Linked DNA regions of Desulfatibacillum aliphaticivorans DSM 15576. Each later gene encodes a partner of the first gene's protein in a complex. Links are inferred from orthologs where the notes say so. Each region holds a gene or a part of one and is shown on either strand. Other genes may lie near its edges. The genes, in order: uvrA and mfd.

Region 1 (15,358 bases):
TGGAGTTCGATCCTGACGGGCTTTTCATCCCGGCTCATATCTGGACGCCGTGGTTCTCCCTTTTGGGCTCCAAATCCGGCTTTGACTCCATTGAAGAATGCTTTGAAGACCTTTCGCCCCACATCTACGCCCTGGAAACCGGGCTTTCGTCCGACCCGCCCATGAACTGGCGGGTTTCGGACCTGGACGGCAGAACCCTGGTGTCCAATTCCGACGCCCACTCGCCTTCCAAGCTGGCCAGGGAAGCCAACCTGTTCGGCACGGAGCTTTCGTTTCCCGCCATGAGCAGGGCTTTGAAAACCGGCGAGGATTTTCTGGGCACCATTGAGTTTTTTCCGGAAGAAGGCAAATACCACCTGGACGGGCACCGCAAATGCAACGTTTGCCTGATGCCCCCTGAAAGCCTGGCGAACGGCTGCCTGTGCCCGGTTTGCGGCAAGCCCCTGACCCTGGGCGTTTTGCATCGTGTGGAAGCCCTGGCGGATCGGGGGGAGGGCCAACTGCCCGAGCGGCGCCACCCCTTTCACAGCCTGGTTCCTTTGGTGGACATTTTATCCAACATCCTGGGCGTTGGGCCGAACAGCAAAAAGGTCAAGGCGGCGTATGACGAAACCCTCAAGGCTGTGGGGCCTGAGCTTTACATTATCAAAGACGCCACGCCCGAGGAGTTGGAGAAGTCCCCCCTGCCCCTGCTGGCCGAGGCTGTCAGCCGCATGCGATCCGGAAACATCGTCCTCAAGGGCGGCTTTGACGGCGAATACGGAACCGTGGCGGTTTTTGACGCCCAGGAACGGGAGGGGCTGCTGGGGCAACAGGCCTTGTTCGACATTCCCAAGCCGAAAAAACAAGCAAAATCCGGAAAAAAAAAGTCCGTAGACAATGAACCGACGATTGAGCAGGCCGGACTTTTCGACGCCCCTCAGGAAATTGAGGAATATCCACAGGAACCGGAAGAGGAAATTTCCACGGAAAACGACCTGGAGCCCAGGGAGCTTCTTTCCCGGGCCGTCCACAATCAAACGCCCAAGGAAAGACCGGCGCCCAAGCCCTTCGCCCTGAATGCGGTCCAGGAAAGCGCGGTCAATCATGAAGGCTCGCCCCTGCTTATCAAGGCCGGACCTGGCACGGGAAAAACCCGGACCCTGACCCACCGGATCGCCCGATTGGTTGAAAAATCCGGAGCGCCGCCCGAGTCCATTCTGGCGATCACGTTCACCAATCAGGCGGCCCGGGAAATGGCCCATCGGCTGGAAGACATGCTGGGCGAAAACGGCGGCAAGGTTTTTGTCGCCACCTTTCACGCCTTTTGCCTGACCCTGCTGCGGGAGTTGGCCGAGGCGGAAGGGCGCGCCATAAGCGTTTTGGGCGAGAAGGACCGGCTTTTTTATATCAAAAAGGCCTTGAAAGAAGCCGGGATTAAAAAAATCAAGCCGGAGCTGGCGTCCCTGCATATCTCTTTGGCAAAACAGCAAATGGACTCCCCCTCCTCGGCGGAATTTAAGGATTTGGAAAACAAGGCCGGGGCCATGCAGGAGGCTTACGCGGCTTATCAGACCATGATCTCCGGGCTGGAGCTATTGGATTTTGACGATCTCATGTACAAGGCTGTCCGGGCCATTGAGGCGGACTCCCTGTATCGTGAATCCCTGCAAAAGCGCTTCCCCCATGTGTGCGTGGACGAGTTCCAGGACGTCAACCACGTGCAATACCGGCTGCTGCGCCAACTTTGCCCGCCGGAGGCCGACCTGACCGTAATCGGAGACCCGGATCAGGCTATTTACGGTTTTCGGGGCTCGGACGTGGGCTTTTTCAACCGGTTCGGGGAGGATTATCCCCAGGCGCGGGTTATCGAGCTTTCCACCAATTACCGCTCCACGGAAACGGTGCTGAAAGTCGCCGGCCAGGTCATGGGCGACCCGGGACAGGATTTCGGCCTGCATTCGGGCATCGTGGGCGCGGACCAAATCATGATAATCGACACGCCCACCTCGGCCGCGGAATCCGAAGCCATTGTGCATATCATGGAAAGCATGGTGGGCGGGGTCAGCCATTTTTCCCTGGATTCGGGGAGGACCGACATGGACGCAGGCTCGGAAGACTGGAGCTTCGGCGACTTCGCGGTTTTGTTCCGCACCCGCATCCAGCTTCCGCCTTTGACGGAAGCCCTGGACCGTTCGGGCATCCCTTATCAGGTAGTGGATAAAAAGCGCCTGGTGGACCATCCGGGCGTGGAGGAGTTGCTTTCCTATATCCGGCTGGTCAATCAAACCGGGACGGACCTGGACCTTTTGCGCATCATGAACTTCCCCAAACGGGGCATTGGGGATAAAACTATCGAAACTCTGCGCACCTGGGGGGAGTCCCAGGGGAAAAGCCTGATCGAAGCCCTGGAAGTCGCCCGCAGGCTGCCTTTGCCCGGGCTTTCCAACTCGCAGCAGATCAAGCTGCACAGCGTCTGGAAGACCATTACAGAGGCCAGGAAAAAAATCCTGGACTCTATTCTTCCGGAAGCCCTGGAGCACCTGATGTACACCATTCCCCTGGAGCCCTTGTACACCAGGAGCGGCAACGGCCGCACCGCCAGCGCCTGCATTTTGGACATGGCCCAGGATTTTAACGGCGATCTGGGCAGGTTCTGCGACATGGTGAATCTGGCCAGCGACGCCGACACCCTGGAGCCCGAGGCGGACCGGGTGTCCCTCATGACCATGCACGCGGCCAAGGGGCTGGAGTTCCGGGGGGTGTTCGTAACCGGCTGCGAAGACGGATTGATCCCCTATTTCCGGGAAGGCAAGGAGTCCGACCCGGAAGAGGAACTGCGCCTTTTCTATGTGGCCCTCACCCGCGCCCAGAGGCGCTTGTGGCTGACCTACGCCAAGCGCCGACGCATGTTCGGCAAGGTTGTCTCCCAACAACCGAGTCCTTTCCTCACGCGCATTAAAGAGGAGATGAAAGACCTGAAAAAGCCCTTTAAACGCAAAAAAAAGCCCGCCCCCATACAAATGGGTTTATTTGGGGAATAAAAAGGAATATTCTTCGGCCGTTTGACGGTCGCTGTCAGTTTATCGCCTAACCCAAACTTTGCGAGGCATTATGGGAAGCAGCCAAATCATTTATGAATGGACTCCGCTGGAAGGCATCGGGCCTTTCGTGTTCAACGAACCGGTGGACAAGTACGCGTCAAAGTTTTCCCTGTTTCCGATTCCTGACGAGGTGGAAGAGGATGAAGACTGGGAAACCTACGGCATGCCGGGCGACGAGGACGCGCGATTCTACTTTGAGGACGGGTTGCTGGAAAGCGTCATCGTCTCGTCCAACTTCTTCTACAACAACGCCAACCTCATCGGCCTTCCTCCTGACGAAGCCCTGGAAGTCCTGGAAATGGAGCCCGACGACATCGAAAAAATCGATACCGACGAGGGCGAGGAGGACGCCTATTCCTTTTATGACGTCAACCTCCAGTTCTACGTGCTGGACGGCGTGATCGACACGGTTCTTGTAGGCAGGGATTACGAGGACTATGAGTACGACGAGTTTGACGACGAAGAAGAGCTGGAAGATTAAAATAGCAGAACAGGTGTCCGCAAAAGCCATTGCGGACGCTTGCGTCATTTATCTTTCTTAGCAGGGGCGCCCTTGCGCCCCTATCGCCTTGGTCAGACGGGTAAAAACTGATACGGCTTACGCTTGTATCACTTTTGTTGATCAAGAGCTCTTGGGAGCATAGGCGTCAGGTGATAATCGACTCACTACTCCTCTTATCATCAACTCAATTAGTATCTACCAAAGCGGCATCAAAACCAATCTTTTCAAGCAACTCTTTCACAGCTTGAATTTTTAGCTTAAGATAATCATTGAGATCAACAGGCCAATAATCGAACGACACATTTGGATAATCCCTTTTAATCACCTCAAAAATCCATTGATAATAAAAATCTGCTGCCTTGATAGCGACACTCATATCGGGCACATGGACATGGGGAACAGAGTCAATATGTGCAACCGTTTTATCCCGATATCCTTTTGTCTCATTCCAATAATTTTCCCAATCTTCTTGCGACATGGCAATGTGTCCAAGTAGCTGTCCTCTGAAAGAATCCACTTCACATACATTTTTTTTCCAATGCAATTCATCACTGTCGGAACCGAACAAGTGAAGCCAGTTTAGGACGGCCATATCGATACTGTTGTTAAAAATAGTGATCCAGAAAGGGCATTTGATCGTGATTCCATTCTTTCTGAACGAATTCATCGCTCTATGATGCGCTAACTGAGTTACAAATTGCGCACATGTGCCGGCAACTTTATACAATTTGGATTTGGTCATTTTCTCCAAATCTGTTGTATTATCATTCATAGTAACTTGCTCCTTTTGTTTGGATTTACGGAACGCGTATAGCTATGAAAAGTGTTTCCTTATATTATTGTACTATAATTTTTCCGCTTTGAGGATGTTATCCAAAAACTGGCCGGTAAAGGATCGGGGATTGGCGGCCAGTTCTTCAGGCGTACCCACGCCCACAATGAAGCCGCCGTTATCGCCGCCTTCGGGCCCCAGGTCGATGACATGGTCGGCGGACTTGATCACGTCCAGGTTGTGCTCAATGACCACTACGGTGTTTCCGTTATCCACCAGACGATTCAAGACATTTAACAATTTTTGGATGTCGGCGAAGTGCAGGCCGGTGGTGGGCTCGTCCAGAATATATATGGTCCGGCCCGTTCCGCGTTTGGAAAGCTCCCTTGCCAGCTTGATGCGTTGGGCCTCGCCGCCGGACAGGGTGGTGGCCGCCTGCCCCATTTTGATGTAACCCAGGCCCACGTCAATGAGGGTCTGGAGCTTGGTGCGGATGCTGCCGATCTTGTCGAAAAACTCCCGGGCCTGGTTTACGGTCATGTCCAGCACCTGGGTGATGTTCTTTCCCTTGTACAGGATTTCCAGGGTTTCCCGGTTATAGCGTTTGCCGTGGCAGACGTCGCAGGCCACATACACGTCGGGCAGAAAGTGCATTTCGATTTTTATGATGCCGTCGCCGGCGCAGGCTTCGCACCTTCCGCCTTTTACGTTAAAGGAAAAACGGCCGGGCTTATAGCCGCGCACGCGGGAGTCCTGGGTTTTGGAAAAAAGCTCCCGGATATGGGTGAACACCCCGGTGTAGGTGGCGGGGTTGGACCGCGGGGTCCTGCCGATGGGCGACTGGTCAATGTGAATGACCTTGTCCACCAGGTGCAGGCCTTCCATTTCCCTATGCTCTCCGGCCTGGATGCGGGTCCGGTTAAGGTGCTGGGTCAGGCCTTTGTAAAGGGTTTCGATGACCAGGGTGGACTTGCCCGAGCCGGAAACGCCGGTGACGCAAATGAGCCGGGACAGGGGGAATTCCACGTCAATGTTCTTCAGGTTGTTTGCGTTGGCGCCCCGGATGACCAGTTTGCCGTTTTTGGGGGCTCTGCGGGATTCGGGCAGCTCAATGCGCTTTTTTCCGGAAAGATACTGGCCGGTCAGGCAGTCGTCTTTAAGCAGCTCTTCTGCATTGCCGGAAAAAACCACTTCGCCGCCGCGCATGCCGGCGCCCGGCCCCATATCGATGATGTGATCCGCCGCCAGCATGGTGTCGGCGTCGTGCTCCACAACCAGGACCGTATTGCCGATGTCGCGCATATGGCACAGGGTGTCCAATAAGCGCATGTTGTCGCGCTGATGCAGGCCGATGCTGGGTTCGTCCAGGACGTACAGGACGCCGGTGAGCTTGGAGCCGATCTGGGTGGCTAGGCGGATGCGCTGGGCCTCGCCGCCTGAAAGGGTGGCGGCGGTGCGGTCCAAGGTCAGGTAGTCCAGGCCCACGTTGGCCAAAAATCCCAGGCGCTCGTTGATTTCCTTGAGGATGCGGCGGGATATGTCCTGGTCCCTTTTGCCCATTTTCAGGTCCCGAAAAAAGACCAGGGCCTTTTTTACGGAAAGGGCCGTGACTTCAAAAATCGCCTGATCGCCCACCCGCACATTGCGGCTTTCCAACTTGAGCCTGGCCCCGTTGCAGTCGCTGCAGGGCTTAAAGGCCATGAAGCGTTCGATCTCCTCCCGGATTTGCTGGGAGGTGGTTTCCCTGTATCTTCGAATCAGGTTGGGCACCAGGCCCTCGTAAGGCTTGGTGTAGACGTAGCGCTGCCCTTTGCGTTCAAAGTAGAAATTGATGGGCGTTTTTGAACCGTTCATCAGGACCTTTTTAAACTTTGGGTCCAGGTCCTTGTAAGGCGTATAGATGTCCACCCCGTAATTGGAGGTGAGGGCGTCCAAAAACTCGAAAAAATGCACGGAACTGCGGTTGGCCCAGACCGCCACGGCGCCTTCCCGCAGGCTGAGCTCGTGGTTGGGGATGAGCAGTTCCGGATCGAATTCCATGGTGGAGCCCAGGCCGTCGCATTTGGGGCAGGCCCCCTGGGGCGAGTTGAATGAAAAGCTGGCCGGGGTGAATTCCGGGTAGCTGATATTGCATTGGATGCACGCGGAATGCTCGGAGAACAGGATGGGATCCTCCCCGATGGGATGCACGGTGGCGAATCCCTCGCCCTGGCTGAGGGCCAGCTCCACGGAGTCGGCCAGCCGGTTTTCCACGCCTTCCTTGATGACCAGGCGGTCCACCACCACGGATATGGTGTGCTTCTTGTTTTTTTCCAGGGGCTGGATTTCTTCCAGTTCGTAGATCTCGCCGTCCACCTGCACCCGGGCGAAGCCCTGCTTGGTCAGTTGGGTGAACAGCTTTTCAAAAGTTCCTTTTTGGCCGGAAACCAGGGGCGCCAGAATCATGGCTCTGGTCCCTTCGGGAAGCTCCATGATCTGGTCCATAATCTGGTCGATGCTTTGGGAAGTGATGGGGCGGCCGCACTTGTAGCAATGGGGCTGGCCCACCCGGGCGTAAAGCAGGCGCAGGTAGTCGTAGATTTCCGTGACCGTGCCCACGGTGCTTCGGGGATTGTGGGAGCCGGTTTTCTGTTCAATGGCAATGGCCGGCGAAAGGCCTTCGATGGTGTCCACGTCCGGCTTGTCCATGCGCTCCAAAAACTGCCGGGCGTAAGCGGAAAGGGACTCCACGTAACGGCGCTGCCCCTCGGCGTATAGGGTGTCGAAAGCCAGGGTGGATTTACCCGAGCCTGACAAGCCAGTGACGACCACCAGTTGGTTCTTGGGAATGTCCACATTGATGTTTTTCAGGTTGTGAACTCTGGCGCCCCTGACGATTATCTTGTCTTCTTTCAATTATGCCTCTGTATTTCGTCCGGCCGGCTCGTTGCGCAGCGGCCGGATAGCCGCAATGCCTTTGTTGGGGGTCCAGCCCCGTTTTTCCTGGGAAAAGCGGACAAGGCTCCAATCGCCCTCCCGCCTTTCCAAAACGACGGGGGAGCCGTCGTGGAGTTGGAACAGCAAGGTGTCATTTTCTCCCGGGCCCGCCCGCACGTCTATCTTATCTGCGATCACCACCGCGCGATGATCCTGGGAGGCATCATACCATTTTGCAATTCCAAAGAAAACCGCCGTCAGCCAGATAAGCCCCACGGCCATGACCACGTAAAAATTCCACTCAGCGGGTTTGAACAGCCGCACAATATAAAAGAAGCACAAGAAGAAATTGAGAACCGCCACTATCCAAAAAATTTCCATGCCCGTAAAACGGCGCACAAGATCGGACATGAAAAATGCGTTTTCCTGTTCGATTTGATCCAGCCTTTTATCCTGGGCGAACCCCAGGTTGAAATGGAGGTCCGGGTCCCGGGGCGTTAAAATCCTCGCTTTTTCATAATTGAGGATGGCCAGCCCGATCCGGTCCATTTTTAAAAACGCGGCGCCCAGGTTAAAATACACGCCGCCGCCCACCGGCGACTTGGCAATCATTTCTTCATACTGGGCCGCCGCGTCCTGAAAATTGCCTTCCTTATAAGATTGGTTGGCGGAGTAAAACAGGGCGTGATCGGCCTCTCCCGCCCAGGTCAGGGCCGGCGCCATCAATGCTATGAAAGCCGCTATGACAAGTAATCGTTTCATACCTTGACCTTTTTATCCACCGCCCTGACGACGTCCAAAAGCTCTTGTCTGACTTCCTGACTGAGCTGGCTGCCGCATTGGCTGAATACGCAGGTTTCCAGGCTGGAAAAAACCTGTTTCAAGCGGGACGCGGACTCCTGATCGACGCCGGCGGCCAGCATTTTATCCTCCGCCTCGTGAGACGTGAGGGTTGCGGCCTCCAGCCCAAGGCGCAGGGCGAGATATTCCTGCAAAGCCCGGAAGGCTTCCACGCTTTTATCAGGCCCCATGTCCTTTACGGATTTTGCAAAGGCCGCGTAAGCCTTTTTCGAGGCCCTGGCCCCGGCCTGTTCGGCGCGTTTTTTGCCGCCGCTGCGAATAATCAAAGCGCCGGCCAAGGGTAGGAAGGGAAAAACCATGATCAGAAAGCCCAACCACACAGGCATGGTCTGGCCCATGCCCGGCGCCACGGCCTTGGGAGTTTCTTGAATTTTAAGGATATCCTCCCCGAGCATTTGCACACGATGCTTGGAAGCGGAGTTCACCTGCATTTCCTGGATCGGCGCTGGCGCCGCATGCACGACGCCGGGCAGAACATGCAGGTTCATCTCCCGGGTTCTGGCGTATTCGTACTTGCCGCTTGCGGCATCAAAATAGGGGACGGAAAAAGCCGGAATGGCCACGTCGCCCTCGGCCTGGGGCACCAAAGCCCACTGCATGGTTTTCTTTCCAAAGGGGCCTTGCCCGTCGCGGTTATCCTCCAATTGGGGATCGCTGGGGTACACCTTCACCCCGGGCAAAGGCGGCAAATCCAGGTCCGGCAGCAACTGCACGTTTCCCCTGCCTGACAGCGTTACCGTGAGGGTGGCTGAGTCCCCGGCTTTCACCTCTTTGGGGTCCAGGTCCGCTTGGATGGAAAATCGGCCGATGAGTCCGTTGAAACCGCCAGGCGCCCCTTCCGTGGGCAATGCTTTGACGGAAAACGAAACCGGTTCCGACAACACCCGGGTTTTAACGACTTGTTCGTTGCCGAAAAACTGATCGTCAAAAAAGCCCCTGGGAAAACGGGAGGGCCTGCCGGAGGATTTGATCACCTCGGCTTTGACGGCCAGGGGGGGAATTTCATAATCGCCGGTTGCGGAGGGAATGACCTGATGCACCAGTTCGGCCACATTGAAGGTCTTGCCGTTAACGGTCTTTTGGAATTGGCGGGAGTCTCCGATTTGGGCAAACTCCAGATTTTCCATGTCGGGAAAGCCCTCAAACTGGATGTCCCGCAACGGGATGCTCCAATAAAACCGGACGCGGCAAAGAATGTCCTGGCCTGCATAAGCCTGCTTGGGCAGGACTTCCGCAGTGAAAAACATGGCGTCGTTCTCGCGGCCCTTGATTTCCCCCAAGGGGTCCACGGTCAGCCGCACGGTGTTGCTGTTATACTGCTTGCCGCCAATGGTTACGATGGCCGGCCCCAAGGTGTAGGTTCCGGTTTTAGGGGCGCTGATTCCATAGGTGTAGGTAATGCTGCGGTCGATCCGCCCGTTGACGATGCTCGTCCGGGACGACTGGCCGGGCCTGCCCACTTGAAGGCCGTTGGTTCCCCTAAGTTGAATGTCATCCGCGGACCCTGAGCCGGAAACCGTGACAGTCAGGTTAAAGACGTCCCCGGTCTGCACCCTGTTCGGGGCGGCGTCCAGGGAGACGGAGACGTCCGCCATGCACAAGCCGGGCGCCAGCAGGAAAGCGAGAATCAGCACGATAGGTATGATTTTACACGCTTCCGCTATGTATTCCCTCAATGATTTCATGGCTGCAGGCTTTTTTACCATCGTTTCCCTGAATTGGCGCGGTCGTCGCTTATGATCGCGCTTTTGTTATCCGGTCTGAATACCCTGTTTTCCTTCACATTGTCCAGCAGGGTGTCGGCCATCTTTTTTTCCATGGAGGACATTGCAGTCTGTCCGTCCTGATCCTGGGCGTCTTGCTCGGGCTTGTTCAGGGCCTGCATTTGGCCGTCCAGGTCGGCCTGATCCTGTTTTTCCTCGTCACCGGCCTGGGCGGCGGATTGCTGGTCCTGCTGTTGACCCTGAGCGCTTTCAGATTGTTGCTGTTGCTGCTCCTGGCCTTGCTTCTGATTCTCGCCCTGGTTTTTTTGTTGCTGATCTCCCGACTGCTGCTTATCCTGGTCGCCCTGCTGCTTGCCGTCCTGTTTATCCTTGCTTTGGGAGTCCTGGTTTTGGCCTTGCCCGTTTTGGTCGCCCTGCTGGCCGTCCTGCTGCTGTTGCTGATCGCCCTGCTGATCTCCTTGCTGATCCTGATTCTGTTGCTGCTGAACCTGAGCCTGGCGCCACAAGGCGAGCTTCAGGTTCTCCTTGGCGTCTTCGTCCTGGGGATTCAGGGCCAGGGCTTTTTGGAATTCCTTGGCCGCCTTTTCATAGTCCTCGCCTTTCATCATGGTCGCGCCCAGGTTGTAGGCGGACCGAAACTGGATTTCAGGGTCGTCGCTGCGTACGGCGGCGCTGGCGAAGGCGGACTGGGCGGCTTCCATGTCTTCCGCCATGAACGAGGCCACGCCCCGGTTGTAGCGCCAGCGGACGTCCCGCGGATTTTCCATGTCCTTGTCGGCGAAGGCCTGGGCCGCATCCTTGTACTTCCCTTCCTTGAACAGGGCCTCGCCGTCGGCGGCGCCCCAGGCGAGGGAAGCGCACAAAAACAGGCTAAGCACGGATATCAAGAATTCTTTCACGGAGCACCCCTTCAATCAACAGCAGCGCCCACGCTGCTATCAGGAAGATAAAAAAACGCTCTTCCCGGATGGTGATTTTGCCGGTTTTTAGAATCTCGGCTTCGGTTTTCTTTTTAATTCCGTTGAAATACAATTGATCCAGGTCGAAATCCCCGGCCTCGGACCTAATGTAATCGCCGCCGGTTTCATTGGCAATGGCCTGCAGCGTGCTTTCGTCCGGCTTGGACAGGATTATTTTACCGTCGGCGTCTTTTTCGAAGCCGCTGCCGTCCAGGCTGGGCACGGGGCCGCCGGCCGGATCTCCTATGCCGAGGACGAAAATGCGAATGCCTTCGTCAGAGGCTTTTTCAGCGGCTTTCAGCCCGGCCTCCTCGTTGTCTTCGCCGTCTGTGATGAGCAGGATGACCTTATCCGTGGAAGACTTGGGATCAAAAGCGGTCATGCCCATTTCAATGGCGGCGCCCAGGTCGGTGCCCTGGAATCGCAAGGGCAGCAGGTCCACGGTCAATTGGTCCAAAAACATTTGAATGGCCTGGTAATCCAGAGTCAACGGACATTGGGTGAAGGCCACGCCGGAAAAAGCGACCAGCCCCAGCCTATCGCCGGTGGCCACCCGAATCAGGTCCGCCACCTCGCGTTTGGCTCGTTCCAGACGGTTTGGCTGGGCGTCCTCCACCATCATGCTGTTGGAGATGTCCACGCACACCATGATGTCCACCCCCTTACGGGAGACCTCCTGGTAATGCTCGCCCCATTGCGGGCCGGCCAGGGCGAAAATCATCAAGGCGACTGCGCTGATGAACATCACCGCCCGCACCACGGCCCGGGCTCGGGACTCCAGGGGCGCCAGACGCGGCAGCAGATGTTCGTCCGCATAGGCGGCCAGACTTTTTCTTCTTCTTCGTTTGGCCAGAATTTGCAGGAACGCCAGCAACGGAATGGCCAGCAAAAAATTTAGTATCCACAGTTTATCAAAGGTCATGGGACGGCCCTCCCCAACAACCCGGTCGCCTCCAAAAGGACCAAAGCCAGGGCTGCCAATAAGAACCAGCGATAATGCTCCTTGTAATGAAAGAACTCCTTAACCTTGGCTTCGGTTTTTTCGGCCTTGTCGATTTCCTTATAGATGGAGTCCAACTGTTCCGTATTGGAGGCGTGGTAATATTTTCCCTGACCGATAACGGCGATCTGGGCCAGTTCCTTGGAGCCAGCCTGCTCCGTGCCCATGCCAATCGTGTAAATCTTGATTCCCAGGGCGGCCAGGGCCTCCGCCGCTCCTTGAGGCGTCATGTCTCCGGCCGTGTTTTCGCCGTCGGACAATAAGATGACCACCTTGGACATGGCGGGGATGTCTTTGATGCGTTTTCCGGCGACGCCCAGGGCGTCGCCGATGGCTGTCTTACGGCCCGCCATGCCGATTCGCAGATTTTCGATGAGATTGAGCAAAAGACCTTTGTCCAGGGTCAGCGGCGCCTGGGTGAACGCGTAATCGCCGAACACCACCAGGCCGATTCGATCTGTGTCCCGGCGTTTTACAAAGTCATGGACAACCTTTTTGACGGCGGTGAGACGGTTGACGCGCTGGCCGTCTATGGCGAAGTCCGGCTGCGCCATGGACTCCGAGGCGTCCAGGCACAGGATGATGTCCACGCCCGGAGTTTTGATTTCCCGCGAGGCGTCCACGGTTTGGGGCCGGGCGACGGCCGCCACCAGCAGGACCAGGGCGAGCGTCCTAACCAGAAGAGGAATGCGCGCCCGTATCTCTGCATTTTTTCCGGCGATCCGCCCGAGACGGGAGGCTGCGGAATAGGTCACCGCAGGAGGCCTTTTTTTCAGGGAGACTCCGGCCCACAAAAATATGGGTATGAGCAGCAGAAAAAAATATGGATAGGCAAATTCAAACATAACGCCCTACTCCGCCTTTCCTTTGAAATCCGCCGGGTTTGGCTTCACTTCGTTGTCCACAACCTCGGCCTGAACTTCCTGCACGTCCTCCATCCAGGAATAGGTTTTGTTCACGTAATCCCGCGCCATGGCGATGTGCTCCTTCCGGGTCGCTTCGGCGATACGGGCCTTTGCGAACTTGACCATGTCCGCCTCTTCCAACAAGGGCATGATTTCCCAATCCTCCCGCTCCTGGATGCGGGTCCGGATTTCCGAGGTTGTCAATTCCTCGGCGGGAAAGGGCCTGATGGCCCCCATATAAGCCCGGACAATGGCGGACAGCCTGAAATAGCCCTCCTTGTCCTCGCCTTTGGAGGCCCACCACGACTCCAGCTTGTCCAGATTTTCCAGGGCCACTTCATGGGGCGCCGCTGTCTGGATTTCCAGGGTTTGGATGCGGCGGCTCCGCAAATAAAACCACAGGGCGAAGGCGGCCAGGGCCAGCAACAACAGCCCGGCTCCGATCCACGGCGCGTATTTGCTGAAAAACGACTTGCCGGGAATCAGGCCTTTGATGGGCCTTGGCTGCATCTTGGAGGGATCGTCAGGCAGGCCGTTATCCACCTGAATTTCCTGGGAGGAAAAATCCAGCCATTGCTTGGCTCCGTCCTTATTTATGAAAGCCACGCTGAAACCAGGGACTTTAAAGCGGTCCAGGGAATTGACCAGCAAGGAAAGATCCAGGCCTTTATCCGTAGGTTTTTTATCCAGGATCACCAAGGCATCCAGGCCGGTTATTTCCACCGGATCGGTAAGGGAGGCGCCTTCAGGCAGGGAGGCTTCCAGGCTGAGGGATACCGGTTCTCCCAGCACGGCTTTTTCCGATAAAAATTTTGCGTTCCAGGAGGGCTGAGCCGGCGCAATTTCGTCCGCCCACAAGGGCAAGGACGAAAACAGGAAGATTAGCAATATAAGCAGAATGTTCAGGAAGCGTTTCATCATTTACGCGCCTCCCTTCTGCGGAAGTACTCGGTCAAGGGCTGAACCACGGACCCGCCCGTGGAAAGCTCCACCCTGTCCACGCCGGACTTTGTGAGCAAGGTCTTCAACTCGGCGTCCCGGTGGGCCACGTCCTCTTCCCAACGGCGGCGAACGCCCTTGTTGGATGTGTCGACGGCCAGGGCCTGCCCAGTTTCGGGATCCCGCATCCAGACAAGCCCCACGTTGGGCAGGACGCGCTCCGCCGGGTCCTGAATTCGGATGGCCGTCAGGTCGTGCTTGCGGGACGCCAGGTACATGGAGGTCTGGGTTTTATGGTCGAACTCAGGAACCATAAAATCCGAAATAAGAAACACCACGGCGTGGCGGCGCACCAGCTTGTTTAGATGATCCAGGGGAGCGCTCAGGTTAGTAGCTGCAGACTGAGGCTCGTGGGAGAAGATATCCCGGATCAAGCCCCAGACATGGCCGGCGCCTTTTTTCGGCGGGATGAAACGCTCCACCTTATCGGAAAACAGGATGGCGCCCACTTTGTCGTTGGTGCGTACGGCTGTAAAAGCGAGCAGACCGGCGACTTCCGCAGCCAGCTCCCGTTTGAAGCGCTTGGAGGTCCCGAACAGGTTGGAGGCCGAAAGATCCAGGAGTAAGAGAACCGTCAACTCCCTTTCTTCGGAGAACACCTTGACGTAGGGATGCCCCATACGGGCGGTGACGTTCCAGTCGATGTCCCGCACGTCGTCGCCCGGGACGTACTCCCGCACTTCCGAGAATTCCATACCCTTGCCTTTAAAGGCGCTCACGTACTGGCCCGCGAACAGGTCATTGGCCAAAAAGCGTGTACGGAAATGGAATTTTTGAATTTTCCCGATTAGTTCCTTGGGCAGCATAATTCCATCGCCATCATTTGATTTTGGGGAACTTCAATCCGTTCCAACAGGTTTCATGTCAGTTGGTCAGGTACAACTCTCCTGGCCCTTGCCTGGCAAAGTTGTCAGGGGACTTCGATCCTCTCGAGCAAGGTTTTAATCAGTTGGTCAGAGTCGATTCCTTCGGCCTCCGCCTCGTAACTGACCATAATGCGGTGGCGAAGCACGTCCGGAGCCATGGCTTTGACGTCCTGCGGGATTACATAGGCGCGGCCGTTGATGAACGCATGGGCTCTGGCTGCTGCGCCCAGGTAGATGGAAGCCCGGGGTGAGGCCCCGTAACGTATGAGGTTTTGAGAATCCAGGCCGTAGGCGGCGGGGTCGCGGGTGGCCCTGACCAGAGAGATGATGTAGTCCGTGATTTTTTCTTCCATGTGCACGGCCTGCACTGCTTTTTTCGCCTCATCAATGGATTGGGAAGACACGGCTGAGCACACGTTTTCGGTCACGCCCTGGCGGACGCGATTCATGATCTCCTTTTCCTGGGCTTCGGTGGGATAGGTCACGTTGATTTTCAACATAAACCGGTCCACCTGGGCTTCAGGCAAAGGATAGGTGCCTTCCTGCTCGATGGGGTTTTGGGTGGCCAGCACCATAAAGGGCTTTTCCAGCTCAAAACATTTGCCGGCCAGGGTGATCTGGCGCTCGCTCATGGCCTCCAGCAGGGCGCTTTGCACCTTCGCCGGAGCACGGTTGATTTCGTCGGCCAGAATAATGTTGTTGAAGATCGGCCCTTTCCGGATGACGAACTGTCCGGTGTCCGGCCGAAAGATCTGGGTGCCCAAAATGTCC
Region 2 (16,022 bases), on another replicon or contig:
TGATTTCCATGCCGTCTAGCCAGACTTCCCAGCCCAGGCCGGCGGCGCCCAGGGTGGGGGATTCCCAGTCGTCTTCCACAAAGCGGATGTCGTGGGCCAGGGGATCGATGCCGATGGCCTTGAGGCTGTCCAGGTAAAGGCCCTGGACGTCGTCGGGCGACGGCTTGATGATGACCTGAAACTGGTAATAATGCTGGAGGCGGTTGGGGTTTTCTCCGTACCTTCCGTCCGTGGGCCTGCGGGAAGGCTGCACATAAGCGGTTTTCCAGGGCTCGGGCCCTAAAGACCTCAGAAGGGTTTCGGGATGAAAAGTCCCTGCTCCCACTTCCATGTCATAGGGCTGCACCAGGACGCAGCCTTTTTCAGCCCAGTATTTTTGAAGTGTGAGAATAATATCTTGGAACGTCATGGATTGTTTTCCTTTTCTTACCTTTGGCTTACCAGGACCCCGTCCGGGTCGACGCCTGCATCCAAAAGATGGGCGCCTTCCTCGTCGGCCAGGATCTTTGACCATAAATCTTTAATTGCTTCCATTTTATCTTCTTCGCCCAACGCCCATACGCAGCCGCCAGCGCCGGCCCCGGTAAACCGGGCGCCAGCTGCATTCTCCTTGGCCGCCTGAACCAGGCGGTGCATGATTGGATTAAGGACGTCGGGAGTCATTTCCAGACGCAGGTCCACTTCTTTGTTCATGGCCTCGATAGCTCTGGGGAAATCCTTTTTATCGACGGCGTCCACAAAATCCGCGGTCAAGCCTGCTATTTGCACCCATTTATCCCGGGTGGATCCGGACACGAACTGCTTCATCCAGGTGGTGTTTACGTCGGCGGACACGTGCGGGATGCCGCAATAGGCTACCAGGATGCGTTTTTCAAACTCCCGGGCCTCTTTTTTACCCATGAGGGATTGCTTTTCAAACCTTGGGCCGTCCGGGCTGACCGTCCAGTACCAAGCGTTTACGCCCCCGTAAGCGGCGGCGAGCTGGTCCTGCAAGCCGCAGGGGATGCCCAGAACCGCGCTTTCAATGTCGTGGGCCAGGGCGACGGAGCGCCGGACCGGCAAAGCGCGTTCTCCCAACTCCTGATAGGCTCTGTCAAAGGCCGCGATAACCGCCAGAGCGGCCGCCGAAGATCCGCCCAAAGCGCTTTTGGGGGGCGAGTCGGATTCCACGGTGATATGAATGCCATGGGCCCGATAATACACGGCAATGGCGAAAATAATGCCCAGGGGATGGTCAAAGGGCGCGGAGTCCAGCTCGAACTCGGCGCTTTCAAAACCCCGGGACGAAACCTTGACGGCGTCCGAGTCGTTGGCGCACAGCGTGACCTTGGTCCTGAGAGCCAGGGCCGCATTGAAGGTGCACGGCGAAAGATGGTGGAGCGCATAGTAAAACACCGGGATGTCCAGGGTGCCTCCCATGTCGATCCTGCAGGGGGCCGAAGCCTCCACCGAACAGTCTTGCAGCAATTCTTTTAAGCGGTTAGACATGCAAAAAGCCTCCCATTTAAAAATGCCGTCTCCGTAAATCCTTCAAAAAACGCAAACTCTTGGGCTCCTTGCCCAAATGGTACGCCAGGAAAGACTCCAGCAAGTCTCTCCCGCGGTCCATGGCCTCCCGGCTCAGCTTCATGCGGCCGGCCGCGGCCAGGTCTCCCTTGTTAAGCCACAGCAATTGCTTGACCGCCCCAACCGACAACACCGGGCCGGGCGCCAGGCAGACTCCGCACTTGGGGCATACTATGCCCCCCCGTGCATGGTCAAAGCAAATTCCGCCCTGGCCCCAATCTTCCAGGGACCTGCAGCACAATACGCATTGATCCAGGCTGGGGGAAAGGCCTGCAAGCGCTAAAAAGCGCAATAAAAATAATATATTGACCTTGTCCCTGTCTACCTTTTCATTGTCCAGGTTTTCCAGAGAACGGATCAGCAGCTGAAAAATCTCTTCCTGAGCGTGTTCTTCCTCAGCCCACGAGTATATGGTTTCGGCCCACAAGCTGGCAAGGGCTGTTTTATGGATATCCATCCGAATATTGCTGAAATGCTGCTCCAGGTTGGATTCCGATAGCAGAGGCAGCCCGCCCTTTTTTTTGCCGTGCGCATACACGATGCTGACTTTGGAAAACAACTCCAAAGCGCCTCCGAACCGTTTGAAGCTCTTGCGCGCGTTTTTCGCCAGGGCGGCCCTTTTGCCTTGAGCCTGGGTGAAGAAGGTGACTATGAGATCGAAGTCCCCGTATTCAATGCTGCGCAAGATTACGGCTGATGTGGTTACAGGAGGCATTGGTCTTTATAGGTTAAGCAGCACGGTGGCGATTTGAAAATAGAAAAAAACGCTCAAAATATCGATGGATGTGGTGACAAAAGGCCCCGTGGCCACGGCCGGATCTATATGCAGCCGGGCGAAGATAAGGGGAAACATGGAGCCCACCAGGGCGGCAATGCTCATGGAGGACATCACTGCCAGGGTGACCGCAAAAGACAGGCTCCATTGATCGTGCGTAATCCTGGCGACCGCGCCCACAACCAAGCCGTAAAAAACGCCCAGAATCAGCCCTACGGACAACTCTTTGCCCACCACGCGCCATAAATCGCGAATATTGATCCTGCCCGTGGCAATGCCGCGCACCACAATGGTGGAGGACTGGGTGCCGATGTTGCCGCCCATACCCATGATGACGGGGATGAACGCCGCCAAATAAGCCATTTGCTTCAGGCTGGCCTCAAACCGGCCTATGATGAAATAGGCCAGCACGCCGCCCAAGCAGCTTGCAAACAACCAGGGTAGCCGGATGCGTGTACTCTTGACGATGGACTGGGTTTCCACAAACTCTTCGCCCACGCCGGCCATCTTGAACATATCCTCGGTGGCTTCCCGGCGGATGATGTCAATGACGTCGTCCACGGTGATGATGCCCACCAGCTTGTTTTCCTCGTCCACAACCGGGACGGCCAGGATATCGTATCGGGCGACGATTTTGGCCACTTCCTCCTGGTCCATGTCCGTGCTGACCCGGTAAACGTCCCTGGTCATGAAATCCCTGACCGGCGTTTCCGGCGGAACCACCACCAACTGGCGCAGACTGCTGACGCCCACCAGCCTGTCGTAGTCGTCGGTCACGTAGAGGTAGAAGGGCATTTCAACGTCTATGTATTCTTTTTGCAGGGAGGCGATGGCCTTTTCGGCCGTGGTTTCTTCGCGCACCGTGACAAAGTCGGGCACCATGATGCCGCCGGCGGTGTCGGTATCGTACCGGAGCAGGCCTTCGACTTCCTCGGACCCCTCTTTTTCCATTTTTCGGAGGATTTCCTTGGCCAGATCGGCGGGAAACCGCTCCATAAGGTCCGCCACGTCGTCCGAGGCCATGGTGTCCAGAATGTCCACGATCTCATCAACGCGAAGATCTTCCACAATGCGCAGGAAGATGTCTTCATCCAGTTCGGAAAAGACCAGGCCCTTTTGCTCCAGATCCTGAATCATGGAGAAGAGCTTTTTCTGGTCGTAGGGGGAGATGGTGCGAAAGGCGACGGAAAGGTCGGCGGCGTGGGTCTTGTTGACGATCTTGCGGACCTGTGCGAAAGCCCCTCTCCTTAAAAGCCGGCGGATGGGTTCTATGGTCGTTTTGGTACGATCGCCTAACATGTCAGCAAACACCTTTCCAGAGTATATACAGGTTTTTCGACTATAACTTCGATGGAACCTGTTTACCTAATTATTTTTACGTAAGAGTTGTCTTCCAATTCAGAAACCCACTTTTCGTACTTATGCTTAACCTCTTCATTATACAGGAGGTCCTGGATTTCTTGGTGGACGTCTTCCAGGCTGGTTCCTTCACCCATCTCGGTTTCTTCCAGCCAGAAGATTTGCAGCCCCAGATCCACGGTCATGGGCTCCGTAATATCGCCGGGCTTCATGGTTTTCACTTTTTCCGAAAGATCCTTGGTAAGGTCGCCGGCCTTGAAAAAGCCCAGATCTCCGCCCGAGCCTCCGATTTTTTCATTGGAGGCGTTCTCGATCAAAGCGGGAAAGCTCTCTCCCGCCTTGAACATGGCGATGATTTCGCCCATGGTTTTTTCCACGGCCGCTTTTTGCTCTTCCGTGGCGTTTTCGGGATAAGGCAAGAGGATATAACGCAGATGATAGGATTTTTTCCCCTCATACTGGTCAATGTGCTCATTGTAATAATCCTGGACTTCCTTATCCGTGATTACGATTTTGGAATCCACTTCCGTGGTTTTCAGCTTTTGAAACAGGATGGTATCGTGAATCTGGTTGCGGAAAAGATCCATGCTGATGCCGTCCGCTTCCAACTGGGCTCTCAGGGCTTCGTCGGTTAGGTGGCTGCTTTGCTTGAAGCGCTCCAGATAGGAGTCCACCTCGCCTTCCATGACCTTGACGCCGAGTTTTTCGCTTTCCTGTTCAACCAGCAGGGAACTGACCATGGAGTTCAGAATATCCTCCCGGTATTGGTATATCGTCTTTTCCCTTTGCTCGTCAGGCAAACCTGCCGCGTCAATTTTGGCCAGGATCGGGGCCATTTTTTCGTTCAGCTCGGAAAGCATGATCACATCCGTGTTGACAATGGCCACGATCCGGTCCACCAATTCGCCTTCCGCAAAGGAAGGGACAACCGTCATCAGCGTCAACAGGGTGGAGAAAAGGGCGGTCAAACAATTTTTTTTCATGCAACTCATCATGGTATCGTTACACTCCATGCCGTTATGCTGCTACAAAAGGTCCGGCCTGACTGAGACGGGAAAACGCTCCTTAAGTTCCAGCAGCCATTCGGCGTATTCATCCTGGGCTTTTTGAGCCTTCAGGACTTTTCGTGCAATGCGCTTTTGCTCCTCAAGGGAAGGGCCTTTGGGCTCAGCGGCGTCTTCTCCTTCAGGGGCTTCACCTTTTTCGTAAGCCGTATCCTCTTCCGGCCTCATTTGAGGAATGACGGGATTCTCGGCGAGATAGGCTTCGATCTCTTCCTCCGAGACCTGCACCCTGCCATCCAACTCCCGGGAAATCGCCTGCTCCAGCAACAGCCTGCGAGCCAGCCCTTTTTCCCAAAGTTGGAAAGTCAAGGCCTGATCCCGCAAGACGGACGTAAATGCTTCCGGTGGTTCGCTCAATTCCTGGGGCTCGGCCTGCTCTTGCTCCTCGCCGGCCTTTATCTTGCCTAATATGGGGTCGTCGGGGTTAACAAAAGTGTAATCCCGCCAGATTTCCTGCTCTGCTTTTTGCAAGGCTTCCAGAGTCAGGACCAAACCATTCACCCGGGCGTACTCCAGGACGAACATTTCCTCCACCAATTGGTTGAGGAACTGCCTTCTGGTTTCTTTTCTGTTGGCTGTATAGCCCAGCCCGTAACCGGAGAAGCCGGCTTCAGCAAGTTCGAACAACTCGTTGAATTCAGGGAGCTTCAGGACGGTCTCGCCCACGCGGGCCAGGGCGTCGTCCCGGACCTGCTCCCTTTCTCCGCAGCCGGAAAACAGAAATACGCCCACCAGGAGGACGGCCAGCGCGCCTGTAAGAATAACGGATGCAACGCGCGAATTTTTAACTCTGTTTTTAGCCACCGCATCCCTCCGTAACGTTTTAAACGCCGGCGTTCGAGCCTGCGCCTTTCCGGGCGCAAGGCAATTGAATTAATTAACACGCCCGGCGATTTCTTTCAATACGTTTTTAACGGCCACGGCCCGGCCCTTGACGGCCTCCGTATCCAGGGCCACTTTAAGCACGCCCTCCGTGTTCAAACGGAATCGAGGGAAGTTTTCCTTTATCATATAAAGCAGTTCGTCCCGATTGCGCTGATGCTCCGGGGAGATGACAAGGTGAAGGTTTTTACCGGCCATATCCATCTTTTTCACCCCCGCATCCCGGCACAGAATTTTGAACATAATCTTGAAAAAAAGCTGATTGGTTTCCTGGGGAACCTTGCCGAACCGGTCCTGCATTTCCTTGGAAAAGGCGCCCACGTCCGAGACCTTTTCCATGCGGGAGAGGCGCCTGTACGCCAACAACCTCTGGTCCACGTCCGGGATGTACCATTCCGGGATGAACGCGGAAAAATCCACGTTGATTTCCGGGTCCAGGGGCGGGGCCGAGCCTTCCCCCTTTAGTTGGCCGATGGCGGTCTCCATCAGTTGGAGGTACATTTCATAGCCCACGGCGGCAATCTGGCCGCTTTGGGCCGAACCCAGAATCGTTCCGCCGCCCCGAATTTGCAAGTCGCTCATGGCGATGGCGAAGCCCGCGCCCAGGTCGCTGTGCTCCATGAGCACCTTGAGCCTTCGCTGGGCGTCCCGGGTGAGCACGGACTCGTCCGGGATGAACAGATAGGCGTAAGCCTGGTCGTCGCCCCGGCCCACCCGGCCGCGCAATTGGTATATCTGGGCCAGGCCGAACATGTCGGCCCTGTTGATGAGGATGGTGTTGGCTGCGGGAATGTCCAACCCGGATTCAATGATGGCCGTGCAAACCAGGAGGTCGATCTCGTGGTTCACGAATTTTATCATGACCTTTTCCAGCATGGTCTCGGACATCTGGCCGTGGGCCACTCCCACCCTGGCTTCGGGCACAAGCCTTTTCAGCCTGCCCGCCATGGCGTCGATGGACTGGACCCGGTTGTGCACGAAAAACACCTGGCCTTTGCGGGCCAGCTCCGCCCGGATGGCCTCCGCTGCAATCACCTCGTCGAATTTGGAGACGTAGGTGGTGATGGGCCGCCTTTGCTCGGGCGGCGTATTGATGACCGTGATGTCCCTGATGCCCACCATGGACATGTGCAAGGTCCGGGGGATAGGCGTGGCGGTCAGCGCCAGAACGTCCACCGTGGCGCGGATTTTTTTCAATGTCTCCTTGTGCTTGACCCCGAAGCGCTGCTCCTCGTCAATGATCACCAGGCGCAGGTCCTTGAACTGCACGGATTTTTGCAGCACACTGTGGGTGCCGATGACAATATCAATATCCCCGTTTTCCAGGCCTTTGAGGATTTCCTTTTTCTCGGCGGCTTTTCTAAAACGGTTCAGACAGGCGATTTTTACGGGATAGCCTTCGTAGCGCTTTAAAAAGGTTCGGTAATGCTGCTCGGACAAAATGGTGGTGGGCGTGACAAAGGCCGTCTGCTTGGAGTCGCTCACCGCCTTGAATGAAGCCCTTAACGCCACCTCGGTTTTGCCGTATCCCACGTCCCCGCAGATCAGCCTGTCCATGGGCCGCCGGTTTTCCATGTCCGCCAGCACGTCGTTGATGGCCTTGGCTTGGTCCGGAGTTTCCTCGTATTCAAAATTAGCCTCGAACTCGGCGAAGTAACTGTCCGTGGGCGAGAACGCATAGCCTTGTTTGACCTTGCGCACGGCGTAGAGCTTAAGAAGCTCTCCGGCGATTTTCTCCACGGACTTTTTAACCCGGCTTTTGACCTTTTCCCAGGCTTTGCCGCCCAGCTTTTCCAGGGCCGGGGCGGTTTCGCCCATGGTCCGGTATTTCTGGATGAGGTTGGACTTGTCCACCGGCAGGTAGAGCTTGTCTCCGTCCCGGTATTCCAACAGTAAAAAATCGTTGGCCACGCCGCCAAGATCCATCTTGACCAGTCCGCCGTATTGGGCGATGCCGTGGTCCACGTGCACCACAAAATCCCCCTGGCTGAGTTGGGCAAGGTCCAACAATTCGGTGCGGGGGCGTTGGGTTTCGATTTTCCGGCGGCGATGCTTGGGGCCGAAGATCTCGGTTTCCGTAACCACGGCCAGGGATTCGGCCGGCCACACAAAGCCGGAGGAAAGACTTCCCAAAACCACTTGGCATCGGGCGCTGGGCCTGGTCATCCAGTTCTGGTTGCGGGAGAGGCCCACGCCATATGGGGTAAGCAGGGATTCCAGGCGCTCGGCCTGCATCTTGGAGCCGCAAGCCATGACAATGGAATAGCCCTGATCGCGTTTGTCGTTCACCCAGTCGGCCAGGGGCTTGAGCAACTGGTCCCGTTCCTTGGACGCCTTAAGATTTTGGACCAGTTCCGTATTGGTCTCCACATGCAATTGCATGCGGGCCTTGCCTGCTTCCTCCTCCTGCGGGCCGGTGACGGCCAGTGTGGGAAAGGTCAGGGGCCTGGCCCTGTTAAGGCGCTTCCGAAAATCTTCCGCGGGAAGATGGGTCATGGCCGGAGGAATGGAAAGGCGGTTTTCCGCCTGGGCGGTTTCGTAATTCTCCTCCACGTCCTCCAGGTATTTTTCGTACTCCTGGGACGCCGCAACAGGATCCAGGACCGTGCACAGGGTGTCGGCCGGGAGGTAGTCGAACAGGGAGTCTCCGCCGTTTTCGTACAGCAACGGGACGAATCCCTCGATGCCCGGGAATTGCTGTGTGGCCTTGAGGCTGTCCACCACCTCGCGGATTTTGGTCACCGGCATGTCCGCCAGAACCGCCTTTTCCCGCACGCGATGGATAACGCTTTGCAGACGATCTTTCGAGACCACCGCTTCCGTGGCGGGCAGGATGACCGCCTCCTCCATTTTTTTGATGGTGCGTTGGGTGGAGGGCGAGAAAAATCGGATGGAGTCCACCTCGTCCCCGAAAAACTCGATGCGAAGCGGCTGAGAATAGGGCGGACCGTAAACGTCCACAATGGAGCCCCTGACGCAAAAATCGCCGGGCTCCTCCACGATCAGATTTTTGACGTAGCCGCCGCTCACCAGTTTTTCCACAAAGGCGTCCCGGTCCAGCTCCTCGCCGGCCATGATAAGCTCCCCAAAGCTGTTGAGCGCGCTCTTGGGAATCAGCCTGGACGCCATGGCCTGGGGCGTGGTCACCACAATGGCCGGATCCGGCGAGTTGGCCATGCGGCTCAGGGCGGATATGCGGTTGGCGGCGGTTTCCGTATGATACGAAATCCCCTTAAAGGGCAGGATGTGATAGGCCGGGAATTCCAGAATCCAGCCTTGGCCGGGCAGGGCCGACTCGGGCTGTTTCAGGTCCTGCAGAAAAAAATCCAAATCCGCGCACAGGGTTTTGGCTTCCTTTTTGGTGGGCGCCAATACCAGGACGGTGCGTTTTTTCTCCCGAAAAAGCTGGGCGATAAAATAGGCCTGGGAGGATCTTTCCAAACCCAGGCATTCCACCGGCCCCTGGCTTTCCCGGGTCAGGGCCAGGTATTGCGCGGCCGCCTTGACCGCATTTGGATTGGGGGAACTCACTGCAAAACTACTCCATTAGGTAAAATCCACCAAGCCGTGGATTCGATTGATGGCGCCTTCCACGCTCGCCCCCCCATGGAAGTTCACCCGAATCGCCTCGGATGGACAAATTTCCACACATCGGCCGCAGCCCCGGCAATCGCCGCTGATTTCAGCTTTGCCGTCGACCAGCCGGATTGCGTTTACAAAACATATGTCATTTATGCAAGCCCCGCAACCCACGCATTTGTCCGTAACGGCTACGGTCAGGCCGGGCATGGGCGCCACGCGGTCGCTGATTTTGTCCGTGATGGTCGGGATCACCTTCCACAAACAACAGCAAGGACAGCAGTGGCAAACGGTCAACAATTTTTCCTTGGGCCGCACGTTCAGCCAGATGGTGTCCAGCTTGTTGCGGCCTATCAAATGCACCAGACCCGCCTCCCGGCATTTGCGGGCGTGCTCCAGAGTCTCCTCCACGGAGGCCAGACGGCCGAACTTCGGGTTGATGTCCAAAGCCGCCTCTCCCAAGAAAATACAGCCCAGGTCTATGGGATAGTCCCGGCAGCCTTCGCTTTCCCTACAAATGCAGGTGTTCATGATAAACCGGTAATTGGAGCGGATAATAAAATGCTCCAACACCTGGGACGGCATGACCATGTCCTCCCGGCCGGCAAGGTCGTGGTTGATCTCAACCACCGAATCCTTGGCCAGATAAATGATGTCGTCATTTTCAAACAAGGCCTTTTCGATCAGATTGCCGAGCACGGGAAAATGCGTCAATCGCGCCAAAAAAAAGCGCGAGGGAAATGATTTTTTAAGAAGCGTCTTAACCCAATACGGACTTGCCATAACACCCCCTCCGAATGACAAAAAAAATGGTCAGATCGTTCCGAGCTAAAATCAACGGTTTCTCCCCCCCGGAGACGCTGACTTTCAGATTCTTGAATTTGGTTCCAAGGTCGTTCGGGATTGATGGTTAGAAAACGCGTCCGAACGATGAAAAACATGCCCCGCCCCTAACACTCCCCCCTGGATGAACGGCGGCGGCATGGACTTACACGTTTGAGTAAGGCATATCAAAAGGAATGGGAAAAGTCCAAGTATTGTGCGCTTAGAATGAATTATCCTCAGCCGTCCTTCACTCTTCCGGTTCTATGTTTTCATTCTCAGATGCTTCGTTGCTTTCCGAATCTTCCGCCGGGGCCTCGCTTTGGTTCTTTTCCGCCCTGGGCGCTTTGGTTGTCAAGCCTAAGGACTCCATGATTTTAGCGGCTTCCTGCAGCCGGGCCTCGGCCTTGGCGGATTTTTTAAATACTTTGGCGGCTTCGTCCCGGGCTTCCTGGGCCTGCTTGACCATGGCCGCACGCTTTTCCGCCTCCTGGTCCGAATCCCCGGTGGGCGCGTCCAACAGGCGCTTTTCCGCTTTCAAGGCTTCCTCCCGGGCCATTTCCGCCTCATGCTCCAAGCCTTGGGCTTTTTTCAGGCATTCTTCATATTCGTCCATGGCTGCAGCCAGCTTGCCCGCCTCGCCTTCGTCGGGCTGGGCGGTCAGGTCCACGTCATGGGAGGCCAGGACCAAAGCCACAATAGGCAGTTTGTTGAGAAGATCTTCTATTTTACCGCCGAACTGGTTTTGCAGTTGATTGTAATGCAGCCTGAACGGGCTGAACACCAGGGCCGCGTCCCCGGACTCCTCCCGGACCGCCTGGGGATCCACCTTGGAAAGAACCACGGGTTCGGCCTTGATGCGGGCGTCCTGGAGAAAGTCCGCCATGATCATGACGGCTTCCTTTTCGTCTTCCTCGCTGGCCTGGACAAGCACCCGGATTTTGGCGTTCTCCCAGCCTGAGTTCCGGGTTATCAGATAGGCCAATAACAGCATGAGCCTGCCTGTGGCGTCGTCCTTCCACCACACGTCAATGCGCCGCTCCTCTTTGGGGGCGGCGTCCAGAGCGGCCCATTCCTCTTCGCCCGCGGCTAATAGCACGATGTTCACCCCGGCCCGGAAGGCGATCCGCAGGTTGCGGCTGTAGGGGATTTCCCGGCCGCCCACGGTGCTGTATCGCTTTTCCTCAAACCAGTTCAGAACGGCGGTGTTCGCCTTGAACGGTCCGATGCCAAAGCATTGAAGCAGGGTTTCCAGCGAGGTCTGGACGTCCGAAGTGCGAATGGCCAGGGGAAAGATGGGCAGCTTTTGTTCGGCGATGGCCTGACGCAGCTCCTCCTCGGCCTCCTGCTTCATTTTGTACCCCTTGGCGCCTGACTGCTCTATTACTTGGATGGCGGTTACGGCGCCGCTTTTGCCTTCCAGCCAGGAGGAGAAGCGCAGCAGATTGGCCCGCCGGTCCGGCCTTTCCGTAAAAACCAAAATGTAAGGCCGCCAGTCCCGGTAGTGCTCGGGCTCATTGACGGTAGCGAGCAGATGCTTGCGCATTTCCTGCAAATGATGGGAGCGCTGGCCGTCCGCCCAGCGTTCCGTGTGGGCCGTGCGCATCAGGTATTGATGGATGGCGAACAATACCGCGATGGCGGCGGCTCCGGACTTGGGGTCGATGGCCAGCATGGCCCCCAGGCAGGCCAGAAAGCCCAACAGGCTGTATTTTTTGTTGAAATATTTGAACGTGGGCCGAAAGGACGGGCTGGCCGCCTTGGCCTCGAAATAGGTGGCGTAATTCAACAGCCCGTAGGAGATGAGGAAAAACATGGAGACCACGGGTGCGATCAGGTTTAAGTTCCCCATCAATATGGTTACCAGGGCGATTCCGGCCGCCAAAAGCACCCCGCGCCGGGGATTGGCGCTGGCGCCTTCCCCCTTGGCGAAGGGCGTCAGAAAAGGGAAGATTTTGTCCTGCGCCAGAGATTGCAATATCCGGGGCGCCCCCAAGAACGAAGCCATGGCTGAAGACAAGGTGGCGGCGACCACGCCGGCGTCGATCAAAACCGGCCACTTGGCGACTTTTTGCATGGCCGAATAATCCTTGCTCAATACGTCCAGGGAACTGGTTGCAGCAAAGATCAGGGCCGCTCCGAAATATACGGCGATGGAAAGAAAGACGGCCGCAAAGGTTCCCCGGGGCAGGCTTTTTATCGGGTCTTTCAGGTCCCCGGACATGCTCACCCCCTGGGTGAACCCGGTCACGGCCGGAAAAAATATGGCGAACAAAATCCAAAACCCCGGCCCGTTTGAAGGCCCGGTCCAGTTTTGCGCCAGCGTGGAACCTTTCACATGGGGCAGGCCGCCTATAAAAAAAGACGCCAGCGCCAGAACCAGCAGCGCCATGACCACAAACTGGAATTTGGTGGCCACGTCTGCGCCCAGCCAGGCGAACACAAACAGCAAGGCCATGGCGATCAAGGCGATCATTCGAGGCGAAAGGGCGCTGCCTCCTGGCAACATGCTTTCCAAGGCCTCGCCGAAACCAATGCAATAAAAGGCCACGGAAACCGATTGCGCCAAAAACAGCACCAGGCCTATGGCGCCGCCGAACTCCAGGCCCAAAGTTCGGGATATCAAATAATAATCCCCGCCGCCTTTCACCTTCATATTGGTGGCGACGGCCGACAGGCTGACGCTGGTCAATACGGAGATGGCGTTGGCCAGGCCGATGATGAGGAGCACCTTCCACAACCCGGCCTCGCCAACGACGTAGCCCAGGCGCAGAAATAAGATGATGCCTAAAATAGTCAGGATGCTGGGGGTGAACACCCCTGCAAAGGTTCCCAACTTGCTTCCGTTTGCCTCGGCGGCTTTATTGTTCATTTCATTTTTCCCATTTTGGAAATTATATATTTTCTTATTCTATTCCGTGTTTTTTCATTTTCTGGTACAAGCCCGTGCGATGAATGCCCAAATTCCTGGCCGCCTCAGCCCGGCTGGAAGCCTGGATCAATGTCTGCTCGATGATTTTTTTCTCCGCCTGATCCATCAGGGTTTTTAACGAGGCCTTTTCCTCGATAACCTGGGGCAAAACCTCCTGCTGGCTCAGGTCCGGCAGGTCGGCCGGAGAAACCGCGTTATCCCGGCAGACGATCAAAGCGCGCTCGGTCACGTTTCTCAACTCCCGCACATTGCCCGGCCAGGAATATTTTTCAAGGATTTCCTTGACCCCGGGCAAAATTTTCGGCGGCGTCTTCTCCCTGCCTAAAATCCGGGAAAAATGCTGGAACAGGGGAAAAATGTCGTCCCTGCAATCCCGCAGCGGCGGCAGCTTAAGGGTCATGACGTTTATGCGGTAATACAAATCCTGGCGAAACAAACCCTGCCGCATGAGCTTGGGCAAATCCCGATTGGTGGCGCAAATCAGCCTGAAATCGACTTTTTTAGGCCGGTTGGAGCCCACGCGCTCCACCTCCCTCTCCTGAAGCACCCGCAAGATCTTGATCTGCATGGGCAAAGGCATGTCCCCAATTTCGTCCAGGAAGATGGTTCCTCCATGGGCCAGTTCAAACTTGCCGGCCTTGCCCTTTTTCCGGGCGCCGGTAAAGGCGCCTTCCTCGTACCCAAACAATTCCGCTTCCAGCAATTCCCCGGGAATGGCCGCGCAATTCACTTTCACCAGGGCTCCCGAGTCCCGCTGGCTCAGGCCATGGATGGCATGGGCGAAAAGCTCCTTGCCCGTGCCCGACTCCCCCATGATCAACACCGGCGAGTCCGCTCCGGCCGCCTGCTCGGCAAGCCTCTTTGCCTGAATAATGTCCGGCGAATCTCCCAAAATGCTGTCCAGAGAATAATTGGTGCGGTATATCTGCGCCAGTTCATCCTCGTATTTTTCCAGGCGCCGCTCCAGATGGGTGATGCGCTCGTACAACTCCTTCATCTTGCCCGGATCCATGAACAACAGCTTGCCCGCCGCGCCGATCACCTTGCCGTCCTTACTCAGGGGAAAACGGGCCACTACCCTGGTCTTGTCGTCCAGAATCATGCTGCGCCCGATCTCCGCCTTGCCGGTGCGTATGGTCCGGTCCATCCGGCTCTTGGGCGAGACGTCATGAATATGCCTGCCCACCGATTCCTGGGGCGTGAAAGGGTATATCCCCTCGTTGGCGCTGGACATATGGCGGATGATTCCCTGGTCGTCCACCAGAATCAGGCCTTCGTACGGGTTGTTCAAGAGGGCGTCCAACAGATCCTGGGGGATTTTTTTGGGGGCGGCGGATTTTTTGCGGGATTGGCTCATGAGGCGTTTTTTTCCTGGTTTGGAGTTCCGTATAAGAATATCTACATGTATAATATTATATACATGGACGCTATTTAGTGCAATTCCAAAATGCTAAGCAATTTTACAGGAAAGTGTGTAGAAAATTCTATACAGAATGGGCCTGGCTTTCGCCCTGAAAATATATAATGCAAGTAAGCATTATGTATTATATATAGCTTTAAATCAAGATGTTATAAGTTTGAATATGCAATCGTTCAAGTTTGGCAAGCCTTTTGCTCTAATCAAGCCGGGCGCCGGGTGGGAATAACTACCCAATTGTTGGGTTTCGTTGGAATCCTGTCAGGTTTTAAACAGTTTTTAAAACGTATTCACTCGAACGCCCTTTTTAACGCCGTGCAAACTCTACCCAACCTACGTCGCGTCGAACAGGATCGTAGGTTGGGTTAAGAAGTCCGGCGCGGACGCATCAAGCGTCAAAAAAACCTGTGGACTTCGCAACCCAACAATTGGGCAGTTATTCCGATTTTATGTTTACTCATCGTGATATGCATTCGTATGCGCTCACACGAAAACCATGGGAACGAGCTACGACTTTTTCAATCAGCAAGTTTTCCATAGCAGGGAATTAACCTTTACCAATTTAACCAGATCATCACCCTTCAGGAGGAAATCATGGCTATTAAATCAATGTTTGTGGTGGGTTCGGGACTCATGGGAGCGGGCATCGCCCAGGTGAGCGCCCAGGCCGGCATCGAGGTGTTTTTGACGGACATGTCGGAAGCGGCCCTTGAAAAGGCCAAAAAAAACATCGCCTGGTCCGTGGGCAAGTTTGCGGAAAAAGGCAAGATTTCCGAAGACGTGGACACGGTCATGAAGCGCATCACGACCGTCACCGGCTATGAAGCCGCCAAGGACGTGGACCTGGCCATTGAAGTGGTTTTCGAAAACCTGGAAGTCAAGGAGGGAATCTTCAAGGCTTTGGACGAAGCCTGCGGTCCGGACGCGCTCATTGCCTCCAACACCTCGGCCATTCCCATCACCGAACTGGCCGCCGTAACCAAACGGGAGGAGCAGGTTTTGGGCATTCACTTTTTCTCTCCTGTTCCCATGATGATGGCCGTGGAGGTCATCAAGGGGGTGGCCACCACCGACGAAACCGCCCAGGCCGGACGGGAGTATGTGCTGCAGATCGGCAAGGAGCCCATCATGGTCAACCGCGACATCGCCGGGTTTGTGATCAATCGCATCAATTTCCCTTCCAACATCGAGGCCATGCGTTTGGTGGAGCAGGGCGTGGCTTCCTGCGAAGACATTGACAAGGGCCTGCGTCTGGGCTCGGGCCGCAAGATGGGCATTTTCGAGACCGGCGACATGGTGGGCCTTGACGTGTCCTACGGCGCCATGATGGCCACCTACAAGGAAACCGGCGACCCCCGTTTTTATCCGCCCCTGCTGCTCAGGCGCAAGGTCAAGGCCGGCCACCTGGGCCGCAAGACCGGCAAGGGATGGTACGAATACAACGAAGACGGAACCCGTAAAAAATAAACCCGAATGGGGTCAAATCTACGTTTGACGTTTGAGCCAACACGAGGCGGGTTTTTATGAGTCGGCCGGGAGGAATGAACATTTTGTTGGGTGAACCTGCACAGCTTCATTGGATTTTTAAAATTCGGAGGGCGAACGCACTCTCCTGGATTCTACGCA

What was found.
Region 2: the proteins of uvrA (region 1) and mfd are in contact, whole or in part, in a crystal structure (PDB 4DFC), measured with the Escherichia coli proteins. The link is inferred for Desulfatibacillum aliphaticivorans DSM 15576 from one-to-one orthologs.

Annotation. Positions count from the first base shown.
Region 1 is NZ_AUCT01000009.1:13,395-28,752, reverse strand. Bases 4,230-7,652 are described here. They hold uvrA (excinuclease ABC subunit UvrA), read right to left. Parts: upstream 7,253-7,652; coding sequence 4,430-7,252; downstream 4,230-4,429. Other genes in these bases: G491_RS0109945 (SH3 domain-containing protein), read right to left, coding at 7,253-7,652; G491_RS0109955 (hypothetical protein), read right to left, coding at 4,230-4,357. Outside these bases: G491_RS0109965 (UvrD-helicase domain-containing protein), read left to right, coding at 1-3,023; G491_RS0109960 (hypothetical protein), read left to right, coding at 3,094-3,564; more of G491_RS0109955, read right to left, coding at 3,770-4,229; more of G491_RS0109945, read right to left, coding at 7,653-8,035; G491_RS0109940 (BatD family protein), read right to left, coding at 8,032-9,819; G491_RS30185 (tetratricopeptide repeat protein), read right to left, coding at 9,834-10,757; G491_RS30180 (vWA domain-containing protein), read right to left, coding at 10,729-11,739; G491_RS0109925 (VWA domain-containing protein), read right to left, coding at 11,736-12,662; G491_RS0109920 (hypothetical protein), read right to left, coding at 12,669-13,643; G491_RS0109915 (DUF58 domain-containing protein), read right to left, coding at 13,640-14,527; G491_RS0109910 (AAA family ATPase), read right to left, coding at 14,632-15,358. UniProt on the Escherichia coli protein: The UvrABC repair system catalyzes the recognition and processing of DNA lesions. UvrA is an ATPase and a DNA-binding protein. A damage recognition complex composed of 2 UvrA and 2 UvrB subunits scans DNA for abnormalities.
Region 2 is NZ_AUCT01000003.1:367,323-383,344, reverse strand. The notes cover bases 5,438-9,524. They hold mfd (transcription-repair coupling factor), read right to left. Parts: upstream 9,178-9,524; coding sequence 5,638-9,177; downstream 5,438-5,637. Other genes in these bases: G491_RS0105895 (ferredoxin family protein), read right to left, coding at 9,193-9,524; G491_RS0105905 (SurA N-terminal domain-containing protein), read right to left, coding at 5,438-5,568. In the rest of the region: glyQ (glycine--tRNA ligase subunit alpha), read right to left, coding at 1-409; G491_RS0105925 (GHMP family kinase ATP-binding protein), read right to left, coding at 427-1,488; DNA repair protein RecO, read right to left, coding at 1,505-2,281; mgtE (magnesium transporter), read right to left, coding at 2,288-3,640; G491_RS0105910 (SurA N-terminal domain-containing protein), read right to left, coding at 3,703-4,683; more of G491_RS0105905, read right to left, coding at 4,726-5,437; more of G491_RS0105895, read right to left, coding at 9,525-10,008; G491_RS0105890 (amino acid permease), read right to left, coding at 10,298-12,919; G491_RS0105885 (sigma-54 interaction domain-containing protein), read right to left, coding at 12,954-14,336; G491_RS0105875 (3-hydroxyacyl-CoA dehydrogenase family protein), read left to right, coding at 14,991-15,863. UniProt on the Escherichia coli protein: Couples transcription and DNA repair by recognizing RNA polymerase (RNAP) stalled at DNA lesions. Mediates ATP-dependent release of RNAP and its truncated transcript from the DNA, and recruitment of nucleotide excision repair machinery to the damaged site.